2 regions of the Cellulophaga omnivescoria genome follow, and region 2 is predicted to be linked to the other one. Evidence: riboswitches for the same ligand, from Rfam matches in the RefSeq annotation. Region 2 holds a riboswitch; the other holds the start of a gene.
What was found. A riboswitch is a leader RNA that binds a small molecule or an ion and turns the genes downstream of it on or off. The one in region 2 is predicted to bind S-adenosylmethionine.

Region 1: another riboswitch for S-adenosylmethionine. It lies ahead of PBN93_RS14285 (Na+/H+ antiporter NhaC family protein); the one in region 2 lies ahead of PBN93_RS09815 (homocysteine S-methyltransferase family protein).

What each region holds. Positions count from the first base shown of each region.
Region 1 covers NZ_CP115819.1:3,240,992-3,248,160, forward strand. The annotation lists gene PBN93_RS14275 (SCO family protein) at 1-271, shown strand, start outside; gene PBN93_RS14280 (DMT family transporter) at 287-1,189, opposite strand; gene PBN93_RS14285 (Na+/H+ antiporter NhaC family protein) at 1,235-2,587, opposite strand; SAM-I-IV-variant riboswitch at 2,599-2,697, opposite strand; gene PBN93_RS14290 (DUF1853 family protein) at 2,751-3,560, opposite strand; gene PBN93_RS14295 (phosphatase PAP2 family protein) at 3,644-4,213, shown strand; gene PBN93_RS14300 (hypothetical protein) at 4,342-4,962, shown strand; gene PBN93_RS14305 (T9SS type A sorting domain-containing protein) at 5,323-6,765, shown strand; gene PBN93_RS14310 (hypothetical protein) at 6,820-7,169, opposite strand, start outside.
Region 2 covers NZ_CP115819.1:2,212,220-2,219,388, forward strand. The annotation lists gene cobA (uroporphyrinogen-III C-methyltransferase) at 1-508, shown strand, start outside; gene PBN93_RS09805 (precorrin-2 dehydrogenase/sirohydrochlorin ferrochelatase family protein) at 572-1,159, shown strand; gene PBN93_RS09810 (NAD(P)/FAD-dependent oxidoreductase) at 1,209-2,270, shown strand; SAM riboswitch class I at 2,398-2,515, shown strand; gene PBN93_RS09815 (homocysteine S-methyltransferase family protein) at 2,716-3,723, shown strand; gene metH (methionine synthase) at 3,723-6,413, shown strand; gene metF (methylenetetrahydrofolate reductase [NAD(P)H]) at 6,525-7,169, shown strand, end outside.

The DNA.
Region 1 (7,169 bases), 1.0 Mb from region 2:
TTTAAACGAATATGCAAAAACTAAAGGTGTTACGGCTAACAAATGGCATTTAGTTACTGGTAGTAGAAGTGAAATTTACAACTTAGGTAGAAATGCCTATTTTATAGAGGAAGACTTAGGAGAATTAAAAACAAATGATGATTTTTTACACACAGAAAATTTTGTTTTAATTGATAAAAACCAGCACATTAGAGGTATTTATAACGGATTAAATAAAACTGCTATACAACAACTTATTACTGATATTAAAACTTTAAAAGAAGAGTCTTAATTGTTTGTTTACTATTTAGTTAGAATATAATATTAAAGCAACACCTAAAAGTATACCTGCAAGCGGAATGAGTTTTTTTCGTTTATTTTTTTCTTTAAATAAAATTCCGCCTACTAATACGGCTATTAAAATTTGACTCCTTTTTATAGCAGATAAAAGCATAATTAAGGCATCTGGATCTTGTAATGCTTTAAAGTAAAAATAATCTGCAGTTTGTAATAAAATACCAACGGCAGGTATAGACCAACGCCATTTAAAGGCTTTTCTTTTTTCTGCTTTAGGAAACCAAGTTATAGCAAGTATTACCAATAAAATTAAAATTGTATACCAGCAAAACCAAAACTGTAATGTTTGCGGATTTAAGTTTATGTGTTGTATTAAAAACTTATCATACAAACCACTAGAAGATCCTAAAAAAGTAGCACCTATTATAGCAAATATCCATTTGTTTTTTTTAAAATTGATACCTTCTTTCTTTCCAATTCTAGAATACAGGAATACTGAAAATATAATTAAGAAAAAGCCAATCCATTGCCAGTAATTTGGTCGTTCATGATATATAAAAATTGCACCAATAAAAGTAAAAAAAGGCCCTGCAGAGCGTATGGGTGTTACAATAGTAATAGGCAAATGTTTTAAGGCTTGGTAAGCCAATACCCAAGAGCCAGCCATTAGCATAGATTTTACAACAATTAATGCGTGGTTTTGCCAAGGAATATCGGTAATGTAAAAACCAATTTCTTTAGTAAACTCAGGATAAAATTTAGATCCTAAATAAAAAGGTAGTAATAGTAAAAAACCAGCAGTTATAGTACCTAAAAGTACAGGAAAAACCTCATTACCTTGTACAGCATGTTTTTTGCACAAATTGTGCAATCCTAAAAATAAAGCCGATAAAAGGCCTAAATACATCCACATGGCCGCGAAGATAACTTTTTAGATAAATTATTATAGAACTACACCTTAATTTATACTAGTTTTCTTCATTTTAAACGGATTTAAACTAATGTATATTATGGTGTAGATAAATAACAAAAGTAAATACCAAGTATTACCAATAAGTTCTGTATAAGTTAGGTTTCCATCAGAAAAACTCAAAATCATTAATACTTGTGCTCCATATGGTAGCAAACCTTGTGTAATGCAGGCAAAAATATCTAAAATTGAAGCTGTTTTTTTATTCTCTAATTTATACTCATCATTAATAGTTTTTGCAATAGAACCAGAAATAATAATAGAAACTGTATTGTTTGCTATTGCCATATTTACTGTACTAACTAAGGTTGCAATACCAAATTGAGCAGATTTTTTACTCTTTATAAGGGTTTTAATCTTATTTAAAATGTAATCTATACCGCCATTTTTTGCTACCAATGCTGCCAAACCACCAGAGAGTAATGATAGTAGAAAAATCTCTGTCATACTGGTAAATCCATTGTAAGCAATTTTGGTAGACTCAATAACGGTAAAATCACCATAAAAAATACCAATTGCGACAGCTATTAATACACCTAACAAAAGTGTAACAAATACGTTTACACCAATTACAGAGAGTGCAATTACTAATATGTAAGGAACTATTTTTAGTAATGAATAATTGTATGTAACATCTTCTAAATTGTTAGACTCTAAAGCAGCGCCTTTAACTATTAAAATAACAATTGTAAAGAGTGCTGCTGGCAAAGCAATTTTTGTGTTTTGCTTAAATTTATCACTCATTTTTACGCCCAAGGATTGTGTTGCTGCAATTGTAGTATCTGATATTACCGAAAGGTTATCTCCAAACATAGAACCACCTAAGAGAGCGCCGCAAAGTATAGCTAATGATACACCTCCTTTATCTGCAAAGCCAATAACAATAGGAGTTAGTGCTACTATTGCACCAACAGATGTACCTGTAGATATAGATAAAAATGCAGCAATTATAAATACTCCAAAGTAGATATATTGTATGGCTATAAAATCTAATCCAAGATTTACAATAGCATCTACACTACCGGTTTCTTTTGTAATTGTAGCAAAAGCACCAGCTAATAAATATATTAAGCACATTGTTAGTATTTTACTATCTCCGCAACCAGCTAAAAGCGTTTCTATTTTAGAGTTTATGTCTTGTTTAAAAATTAAAAAAGCTACAATAATACCAGCTATAACTGCTATAGGAGCAGGTAAAGCATAAAAATCATTTTGATAAATACCTACACCTAAAAATGTAAATACAAATACAAATAAAGGAAGTAAAGCAATAAACCTAGGCTCGTTGTTTTTAATGGATGTCATTTTTTTAGTTTTATAGAACCAAAAAGAAAAGGACAAATAAGTGGAGCTGAATTAACATTTTTTCCAAAGTATTGGCTTATCCTTTTTTAGCACCTTGCTTGTTAATGCAGGTTGCTATCTCTTATTTGAGATTCTTGATAATTAAGTGCGCAAAACTAAAGCATAACAACGAGAAAAAATCATAATTTTCTGTTATTTTTTACCACCAAACCACAAAAAACTTTTGTAACTCTCCGTTAGGGAATTTTATCCAGCATAATGGAGACTTTTTAGCTGTTATCAAGGTATTAATTTCAAAAATAAACTCATTATATTTAAGCCAGTTTACTTGGGTTTGTACATCTTGTAGCCAATTAGTTTTAGACGCAATATAAAATTTACAATCTTTAAACTGTAATAAATCTGTATGCTTAACATAAAATCCTTTAATGCACTCTTTATTTAAGTCCTTAAATTTTACACTTCTTTTATAAGGTGTAAATAGTTGTGCTTTAAAAAATACACGTTGCTCAATTTCTTTAATATTTAAATTAAGGTTATTTATTGTAGAGGCTGTATGCTTGCTATAGAGTAGGGGTAGTTGTTTCTGTTTTAATTTGGTTAGCTTTTTAAGTAATGTATCGTTTCTGTTTGGCCCAATCCAGTGTTCTATTTCTGTGTTTCCAACAGAGTCATCAAACAAATAAAATTTATAAATTATTTCTACGTGATAAGGGGTATTGTTTTTTGTTAAAATACAATCTATTTCGCCTATTGTAAGCTTATCATTTTGTATTTGTATGTTCTCTGCTAAAATGGTAATATTCTTACTAAATTTAAACTCAGTACTAACGTAGCGTTCTACACGTTTTCCTAACCTTAAATTGGTTGGTATCTTGTCAGTAAATTTGGGAGTATCATTTATTTCTAGTTCAAACTGTTTTAAATGATACACGCTATTGTTTACCCATAGTATTGGGGTATTTATATAACCAATAAATTGTTGCGCTATATCTTTGTCTTGTGCCATTATTTAAAAGAGAGTAAACACTTGTGTCAATAAATTATCTTTTTCTACAAATAAAACTATATTTGTGATAATAATTGGTTTAAATGAAAATTAAAATAGCTCAATTTATATCTGTATTAGGACACCCGTTGTTGCTATTTCCTTTTTTAATTTTAATTTTTAATCTTAATGATAAGGAAACAGTCTTTTCCCATACCTTATCTCTTATTTATGGTATTTTTTTTCTAGTTTTAATTGCTTGGGTTTATATTGGCAAAAGATTAGGAAAATATACAGATTTAGATGTTTCTAATAAAAAAGAACGTAAATCTCTTTATATATTTGCTTTGCCATTAATGGTTTTGGTACTTTTCTTTTTGTTTTACACAAATCAACCAGTATATATTTGCACTAGTTTTTCTATAGCTACACTAATGCTTTTAGCTTCTTTTGGAATTAATTTCCTTATAAAAATATCTATGCACGTAGCTATAAATATTTATTTAGCTCTGGCTATTTTATATGTAAACCAGCGTTTAGGTGTTGTTCTTATTCTGTTTACGTTATTAGTTTTATGGTCTAGGTTGGTGTTAAAAAGACATACGCCTAAAGAGGTTATAACCGGCCTAATTATAGGTTCCTTGTTTGGGGTTACCCTTTTGCTTATTTCTTAAAATTATTTTTTAACGAAAATTTACTGAACCTACTTAAATAAATATTTAGTAGCTGTATTTCTGTATTGTGAAGTAAAATTACTAGGCAATTACCATAGTTTTGCCAGTATAACATTAACTACACAAAAATGAAAAATGCTTTAAAAATTTCCTTTATTCTTATTACGCTACTAATAACCTCATGTAGCAGTGATAAAGATACAATTAAAATTTCTACGCTAGAAGGCCTACAAGCAGCCAAACAATTAGCAATAACTAATTTTGGAGCCGATTTTGAAGTATATGATTTTGAATTATACTCAAAAGGAGATTTAGACTCAGATTTAGGAAGAATTACTATTAAATATTTAAAAGATGGTAAGCTATACCAAAGAGTCTATAACACTACAACCACTAATAATAAAGCTTCTTTAGATGATGAAAAGCTTTTAAGTGATGCTTTTCAGAAAAGCTTTTTCGTTAAAAATTCTCAAGGAAAAATTAAAATTAGTGATATTGATATTGATACAATGTTTGCTAATATAAATAAAGGGGTAGTTATTATTAAAAAAGAAATGGAAATAGACAATTACCAAGTCAGAAAATATAAAATTAAGGCAGATACCAAAACAAATAAAATTTCATCAGATTTTGAAATACATTTTACAGAACCTAATAATGAAACTATTGAAGGGCGTAATATTGTAACTAATTTTTATGAATTAGAATTTAAAGGAGATGAAAATAATAACATTACTGTTGATAATTAATACATAAATAAAGCGTTCCCAGCTTTAATAAAGGTTGTTCTATATATTTATAGGCAGCCTTTTTTTATTTTATAGTTTTTTGAGATATAGACATCTCTAAAAAATTAGTTGTAAATTCTTACAAAATTATTTATTGTTATAAACTTATTTTTAATATTTATCTAGTATTTACAGTTCATACAAAGCAAAAAGAAATATTTATAGAAGGTAAAAATTATTTGTTGAGTATTTGTCTAGTATATATTTATCATAATTTTCTTGTTAAATAGTAGTTTCGTTATAAATAATTTTAGTCTGTTTCCCCAGGATATGAATTTTTTAGAAGAAAATAATTTAATTAATATTTAAACTACATTTTTTATGAAAAAGATTAACCTACTATCAGTTATTATGTTTCTACAATTGCTATTTGTTAATGCTCAGTACGATTGGGATAACATACCTATACCCGCAAATGCCGGAGCAGGAAAAACGTGGCAATTACAAGTACAAGCCAGTGATGATTTTAACTATCAATTTTCACCAACTAACAACGTAACAGATTTTGGACCAGCTAACAATGCCAAATGGTATAATAAATTTCACAACCAACCTAATGGAACACCAAATAATTGGCCTGGACCTGGACCAACCGTATGGATGCAAAACCACGTTGCTGTTTCTGGAGGTCATTTAAATATTTGGGCATCTAGAATCCCTGGAGCAACTAAGTCTTTTGTTGGCTCTAGCGGAAATTTAATTTCTAGACCAGAAACAAGAGCTGGTTGTATAACTAACAAAACGCGTGTAAAGTTCCCTGTATTTGTAGAAGCTAGTATAAAAGTAATGAACTCTTCATTAGCTTCGGATATTTGGTTGTTAAGCCCAGATGATACACAGGAAATAGACATTATAGAATGTTATGGAGGGCCAGGAGACGACAATAGAAATGGCTTTTTTGCAAATAAAATACACCTTAGTCATCACGTATTTATTAGACCTCCAAATTTTAAAGATTACCAACCAGCAGATCTTAACAGTTGGTGGAAAAAAGATGGAGTATCACAATGGGGTGGTAGAGTAGTAAGAATTGGTGTTAATTGGGTTTCTGCTACAAGATTAGAGTATTATGTAGACGGACAAATGGTTCGTGTTTTAGATGATACTGCAGTACAAACCAGATTAGCAGATGGTACTTGGCAATATACATACCCAGCTGGTGTAACTAGTACTGGTGTTAACGGACAGTTGGTTAGAGAAAATGGATACCAGAAAATGAATATTGCTACTAGTTTAAATGATGCAAAAAACAAGTCTAATATTAGTGTTATAGATCCATTTAATTATTTAAATAACCAGAGAAGATTTACAAAAGAAATGGATATTATTATTAATGTAGAAGATCAAAGTTGGCAAGCAGAGGCTTTTAGGTCATCTACAGACGCAGAGCTAGAAAATTTTGAAAACAATAATTTACTTGTAAATTGGATTAGAGTATATAAGCCAGTAAATGCTCGTAACTTTGTGAATACAGAACTTACAAGTACAGAGATTTCTAATAATTCTGCTAGAGCTTTAACTTCTAATGAAGAAGAAAAGCAAGAGCTAGCAGTATTTCCTATTCCTGCTAAAGACGTTCTAAATATTAGTAGAAAAGACTATGTACAGGCTAAGGTTTATAATTTACAAGGACTAATTGTTTTAAGAAAAGATGTTGCAGATGGTACACTAAATGTTTCTTCTTTAGAAAATGGTATTTATGTACTAGAATTGGCCAAAGCAAATGGTGAGTCTACAAAGCAAAAAATTGTAATATCTAAATAACAATTTTCTTTATTAACTAAAAACCCAAAACATAATTTATGTTTTGGGTTTTATTTATAATTTAGTTTTTTCACTTTCTTTAGGTTCAACTTTAGAAGAATATTTTTTAAAAAATTGCTGCTGTTGTTGTAGCATTCTATTTCTAATTTTATCTAGCTGCATAAAATCTTCTCCAAAATCACTAGAGAAAAAATCATCAGTAAAAAAACTATCCATAAATATAGAGTCTATATGTTGTGGTGTTGGAAAAGAGTGTAAACTAGAGAAAAACTTTGACTTGTAACTGTGTAACAAGCTGTCTTTTTCTAGATCAGATAAGTTATTGTAACCACTGCTAGATGACCAAGAGTAAATACTGTCATACTGTATTAAATTTCCCTTGTCATCATATTGTTTATTAACCG
Region 2 (7,169 bases):
AGGTGGCGACCCATTTATTTTTGGTCGCGGATCAGAAGAAATGGAATATGCAGCTAGTCACGGTGTGGCAGTAGCTATGGTTCCGGGTATTTCTTCTTCAATAGCAGTACCAGCTTTTCAAAATATACCCGTTACAAAAAGGGGAGCTTCAGAGAGTTTTTGGGTAATAACAGGTACAACTAAAAATCATAAATTATCTACAGATGTGCACTTGGCAGCAAAGTCTAGCGCAACAGTAGTAATTTTAATGGGTATGGGTAAATTATCAGAAATTATAAAACTGTTTCAACAACAGGGTAAAGCAGAAACACCTGTGGCTATTATACAAAACGGAACCACTGTTAACGAAAAAGTTGGTGTTGGTACCATATCAACCATAGAAAAAGTAGTGCAAGAAAATGAGTTGTCTAATCCTGCAATTATTGTTATTGGTGATGTTGTTAGGCATAGAGCGCAATTGCATAAGGTACAACAACAGATAAAAACAAAAGAAGTAGTAGTAAATTAAGTGGTACAGTTATTTGGTTATTTTTGATGAGGTAAACAAAACAGTAACACTAAAAATAAAGTAATGGAACGTAACAATTTATATCCAGTTTTTTTAAAAACGTCTCAACTGCACTTGCTAATAGTAGGTGGCGGTAATGTGGCAGAAGAAAAACTACGCTTTTTAACCAAATCTAGTCCAGATGCTGTAGTTACAATGGTATCTCCTTGGTATGCAGAAAAAACACTAGAATTGGCTAATAAATTTAATGTTACAACTATTACAGATGTCTATAATGTAAGCTATTTAGATGGTAAACATATGGTAGTTGCCACTACAGATAATGTAGATGTAAATATACAAGTTTATAAAGATTGTAGAGCGCAATTTAAATTGGTAAACGTAGCAGATAATCCTCCGTATTGCGATTTTTATATGGGCGGAATTGTAACCAAAGGCAATGTGAAAATAGGTATTTCTACCAACGGTAAGTCGCCAACAACAGCAAAACGTTTGCGTCAGTTTTTTGAAGACGTAATACCAGAAGATATTAGTAAAATGGTTCAGAATTTAAACGATTACAGGAAAACCATAAAAGGAGATTTTGAAGAAAAAGTAGATAAAATGAACCAGATTACAAGTTCCTTAGTAGATAAAAAAGAAAATAATTAAAACATTAGAATGAGGATAAATACTCATTAGTAAGTACTAAATTAAAATTATGATTAAGACAGATATATTAATTATTGGCGCAGGACCAACAGGATTGTTTACCGTTTTTGAGGCAGGTTTGTTAAAACTAAAATGCCATTTAATAGATGCATTGCCGCAACCAGGCGGACAGTGTGCAGAGATATATCCTAAAAAACCAATTTATGATATTCCTGCTTTTCCAGAAATTTTAGCAGGCGATTTGGTTACCAATCTAATGGAGCAAATAAAATCTTTTGAGCCTGGTTTTACATTAGCAGAAAGAGCAGATACTTTAGATAAGTTAGACGATGGTACTTTTGTGGTAACCACAAACAAAGGAACAAAGCACAATGCACCAGTAGTTGTTATTGCAGGTGGTTTAGGATCTTTTGAGCCTAGAAAACCGCAAATAGAGAACATTCTTAATTTTGAAGATAAAGGTGTTGCTTATATGATTAAAGATCCAGAAGTATACAGAGACAAAAAAGTTGTTATTGCTGGTGGTGGAGATTCTGCCTTAGACTGGGCAATTTTCTTAGCAGACGTAGCAGCAGAAGTATCTTTAGTACACCGTAGAAATGAGTTTAGAGGCGCTTTAGATTCTGTAGAAAAAGCATCAGAACTTGCAAAAGCAGGTAAAATAAAATTATTTACAGAGGCACAAGTAACCAAGTTATACGGAGACGATCATTTAGAGGCTGTAGTTGTAAAATATAACGACGAGGAAAAAGGAGAAAGCTACGTAGAAGTAGATAATTTTATCCCTTTATTTGGACTATCACCTAAATTAGGTCCAATAGGAAATTGGGGACTAGAGATAGAGAAAAATGCCATAAAAGTAGACAACTCTTATGACTACCAAACCAACATACCAGGTGTTTATGCAATTGGCGATGTTAACACTTACAAAGGCAAATTAAAACTAATTTTATCTGGTTTTCATGAAGCAGCCGTAATGTGTCAAAGTGCATACCAACGTATAAACCCAGGCAAACGTTACGTAATGAAATACACAACCGTAGGTGGCGTAGAAGGTTTTGATGGTTCAAAAAAAGAAGCCAAAAAAGAAGTTGTACAAAGCATTTCGTAAAAATATTACAATTTTAAGCCTATATGTGTAAAAAACACGTGTAGGCTTAAAAATTACCAGCAATATTTGGTTATAAAAAAGTTGTGCTGTTACTTTGTGGCTCAATTAGTTCATTAATAGACTGAAAACGTTATCAAGAAAGGTGGAGGGATTAGACCCTATGAAACCTTAGCAACCCTTTATTCTTATTTAAAGAAGGTGCTACATTCTACTACGTTGTTACAAAACAACACGGCAGATAACTCACAAATTAGTAAAGACATTCACAGTCTTATCTCATTTACCTTACTTGATATTTTATTTATAGCGTTCCATTTGTTTGCAAGCACAAATGGCCAGGCTTTCTGCTGTATTTTTTGGTTTTAGCAAACAGGTTTTACAAACCGTTGCCACCAAAAAGATGCCGCATCAATCCTTAACGCACAACATAATATTATACGGTACAATGAAAAGTATACAAGACATATTAAAAGAAAGAATTTTAGTGCTAGACGGTGCCATGGGTACAATGTTACAGCGCTACAAGTTTACCGAAGAAGACTTTAGAGGCAAACGTTTTGCAGACTGGGAACACCCATTACAAGGCAATAACGATTTACTTTCGCTAACCCAACCAGAAGCCATAGCAGAAGTACATCGTAAATATTTTGCAGCTGGTGCAGATATTGTAGAAACCAACACCTTTTCTGGTACAACCATAGCAATGGCAGACTATTTTATGGAAGATTTAGTGTACGAACTAAATTATGAGTCGGCACGTATTGCAAAACAAGTAGCAGATGAGTTTACTGCAAAAGAACCACACAAACCAAGGTTTGTAGCAGGTAGTATTGGGCCAACCAATAAAACGGCAAGTATGTCTCCAGATGTTAACGACCCAGGTTTTAGAGGTATTACTTTTGACGAACTTAGAATAGCCTACAAACAACAAGTAGAAGCGTTGTTAGATGGTGGCTCAGATATTTTATTAGTAGAAACCATTTTTGATACCCTTAACGCAAAAGCGGCACTTTTTGCTATAGAAGAGGTAAAAGAAGAACGCAGTATAGATGTTCCTATAATGGTAAGCGGCACAATTACAGATGCCTCTGGCAGAACTTTATCTGGGCAAACAGCAGAAGCTTTTTTAATATCAATAAGTCATATTCCTATTTTAACTGTTGGTTTTAATTGTGCTTTAGGAGCAAACCAATTAGTGCCACACTTAGAGGTTTTGGCGGCAAAAACAGATTTTGGAGTTTCTGCACATCCAAATGCAGGTTTGCCAAATGCTTTTGGTGAGTATGATGAGACTGCAGAAGAAATGGCTGTACAAATAAAAGAATATTTAGATAAAAGTTTGGTAAATATTGTTGGTGGTTGCTGTGGTACAACACCAGAACATATTAGCGCAATTGCCAATTTAGCAAAAGATTACAAACCAAGAAGTATTTCTGCAGAAACGGTATCGTAATGAAAAATGAAAAACCAAAATACTTAAAACTATCCGGACTAGAGCCTTTAATTGTTACGGAAAACACCAACTTTATAAATGTTGGTGAACGTACTAATGTTGCGGGTTCTAAAAAGTTTTTAAGGTTAATAAAAGAAGAAAAGTTTGATGAGGCCCTAGATATTGCTCGCCACCAAGTAGATGGTGGTGCTCAAATTATAGATATTAATATGGATGACGGACTTATAGATGGCAAAGAAGCTATGGTTAAGTTCTTAAATCTAATTATTGCAGAGCCAGATATCTCTAGAGTCCCAATTATGATAGACAGTTCTAAATGGGAAATTATAGAAGCTGGTTTGCAAGTGGTACAAGGCAAATGTGTGGTAAACTCTATAAGTCTTAAAGAAGGAGAAGAAGAATTTATACACCACGCAAAGCTTATTAAACGTTATGGTGCTGCTGTAATTGTAATGGCTTTTGATGAGGTTGGTCAGGCAGATAATTACGAACGTAGAATAGAAATTGCAAAACGTTCTTATGATGTTTTGGTAAACAAAGTAAAATTTGCACCAGAAGATATCATTTTTGATCTTAATATTTTTCCTGTTGCTACCGGTATGGAGGAGCACAGACGTAATGCTATAGATTTTATTGAGGCTACGGCTTGGGTAAAAGAAAACTTGCCGCATTGTAGTGTAAGTGGTGGCGTTAGTAATGTGTCGTTTTCTTTTAGAGGTAACAATCCTGTACGTGAGGCTATGCACTCGGTGTTTTTATACCACGCCATACAAGCTGGTATGAATATGGGAATTGTAAATCCTACTATGCTAGAGGTTTATGATGATATTCCTAAAGATTTATTAGAGCGTGTAGAGGATGTAATGTTAGACCGTAGAGATGATGCTACAGAGCGTTTGCTAGATTTTGCAGAAACTGTTGTAGGTAAAGCTAAAGAAAGCACGGTAGATTTATCATGGAGAGAAGAACCAATACAAAACCGTATTACTAGAGCATTGGTAAAAGGTATAGACCAGTATATTGTAGAAGACGTAGAAGCAGCTAGGCAAAGTGTAGAAAAACCTATAGAGGTTATAGAAGGTCATTTAATGACAGGAATGAACGTTGTTGGTGACTTGTTTGGTAGCGGAAAAATGTTTTTACCGCAGGTTGTGAAGTCGGCACGAGTAATGAAAAAAGCGGTTGCTTATTTACTGCCTTACATAGAAGAGGAAAAACTTAAAAATCCGCAAGAGGGTGACTCAAAAAATGCGGGTAAAATTTTAATGGCTACTGTTAAAGGAGATGTGCATGATATTGGTAAAAATATTGTGGGCGTGGTTTTAGCATGTAACAATTATGAGATTGTAGATTTAGGGGTAATGGTGCCACCAGAAAAAATTATACAAGCTGCTAAAGATGAAAATGTAGATGTTATTGGTTTAAGCGGTTTAATTACACCGTCTTTAGATGAAATGGTTTTTTTAGCTAAGGAAATGGAGCGCCAAAACTTTACTGTGCCTTTGCTTATTGGTGGCGCAACCACTAGCAAAGCACATACTGCCGTAAAAATAGATCCGCAGTATAAAAATGCTGTGGTATATGTTAATGATGCCTCTAGAGCGGTTACTGTTGTTGGAGATTTGTTGCAAAAAGAAACCAAAGACGACTTTAAAAAAACTATAAAATTAGATTATGAAGAGTTTAGAAAACAGTTTTTAAAGCGTACCAAACATAAGGAGTATTTATCTATAGCAGATGCACGTAAAAACAAGTATAAAATAGATTGGAAAACATCTGAAATTGTAAAACCAAATGCACTTGGAATACAAGTTATAGAGGAATATGATTTAAATAAGTTGGTTGAGTTTATAGACTGGACTCCTTTTTTTAGAAGCTGGGAGTTGCACGGTAAATTTCCAGATATTTTAACTGATGAAATTGTAGGTACACAGGCTACAGATTTGTTTGCAGAGGCGCAACAAATGCTTACAAAACTTATTGAAGAAAAACTACTAACCGCAAAAGCAGTTTTTGGTTTGTTTAAAGCCAATACAATTAATGATGATGATATTGAGCTAGAAACACCTAACGGAAAACATACCTTTAGAACCTTACGTCAGCAATTAAAGAAGTATGCAGGTAAGCCAAATTTTGCATTGTCTGACTTTATTGCGCCTAAAGAAACAGGTAAAGAAGATTATATAGGTTGTTTTTGTGTAAGTACTGGTTTTGGTGCTGAGGAAATTGCAGAGCAATACCGTAAAGATTTAGATGATTACAATTCTATAATGGTAAAAGCTTTAGCAGATAGGTTGGCAGAGGCTTTTGCAGAATGCTTGCATAAAGATATTAGAACTACACATTGGGGTTATGCTAGTAATGAATCTTTGGATAATGAAGCTTTAATTAAGGAGGAATACAAAGGTATAAGACCTGCACCAGGATATCCTGCTTGTCCAGACCACCTAGAGAAACCTACTATCTGGGATATTTTAAAAGTAAAAGAAATAATAGGTGTAGAACTTACAGATAGTTTGGCAATGTGGCCAGCTGCATCGGTTTCTGGATATTATTTTGCTAACCCAGAGGCTCGCTATTTTGGAGTTGGAAAAATTAAAGAAGACCAAGTTGAAGATTTTGCAGCTCGTAAAAATATAGCATTGGAAACGGCTTTAAAATGGCTTGCGCCAAATATAGCAGATGATTAATAGTATGTTGTTGCGTTAGGGATTAAGGTATTGTTGAAGCTCTTTTATGGTTTTTCTCCATAAAAAGCGACTACCGAAAGCCCGACCGTAGGAACGCCAAAAAATATAAAAATGAAAGTAACCGACCATATTAAAAACGCAAACGGAAAAACATTGTTTTCTTTTGAAATTATACCGCCTGTAAAGGGGAGAAATATTCAGGAATTATACGGAAACATAGATCCGTTAATGGAGTTTAAACCGCCTTTTATAGATGTTACTACGTCTAGAGAAGAGTATATTTATATAGACCGTGATGGATTGTTAGATAAAAAACTTACGCGTATGCGCCCAGGAACGGTTGGTATTTGTGCGTCTATAAAACATAAATATGATGTAGATACTGTGCCACATGTTTTGTGTGGTGGTTTTACTAGAGAAGAAACAGAATATTTATTGGTAGATTGTCATTACCTTGGTATAGATAATGTTATGGCACTGCGTGGTGATGCTATGCGAGAGCAAAAGTATTTTGAGCCTACAAAAGGAGGGCACAAATATGCAGTGAGCTTGGTAGAACAAATACAAAAACTTAATTGTGGTACTTATTTGCATGAGGTTATAGAAACAGATAATTGCTCTGATTTTTGCATTGGTGTTGCCGGTTACCCAGAAAAACATATGGAAGCACCATCTTTGTTAACTGACTTAAAACGCTTAAAACAAAAAGTAGATGCTGGTGCAGATTATGTGGTTACACAAATGTTTTTTGATAAT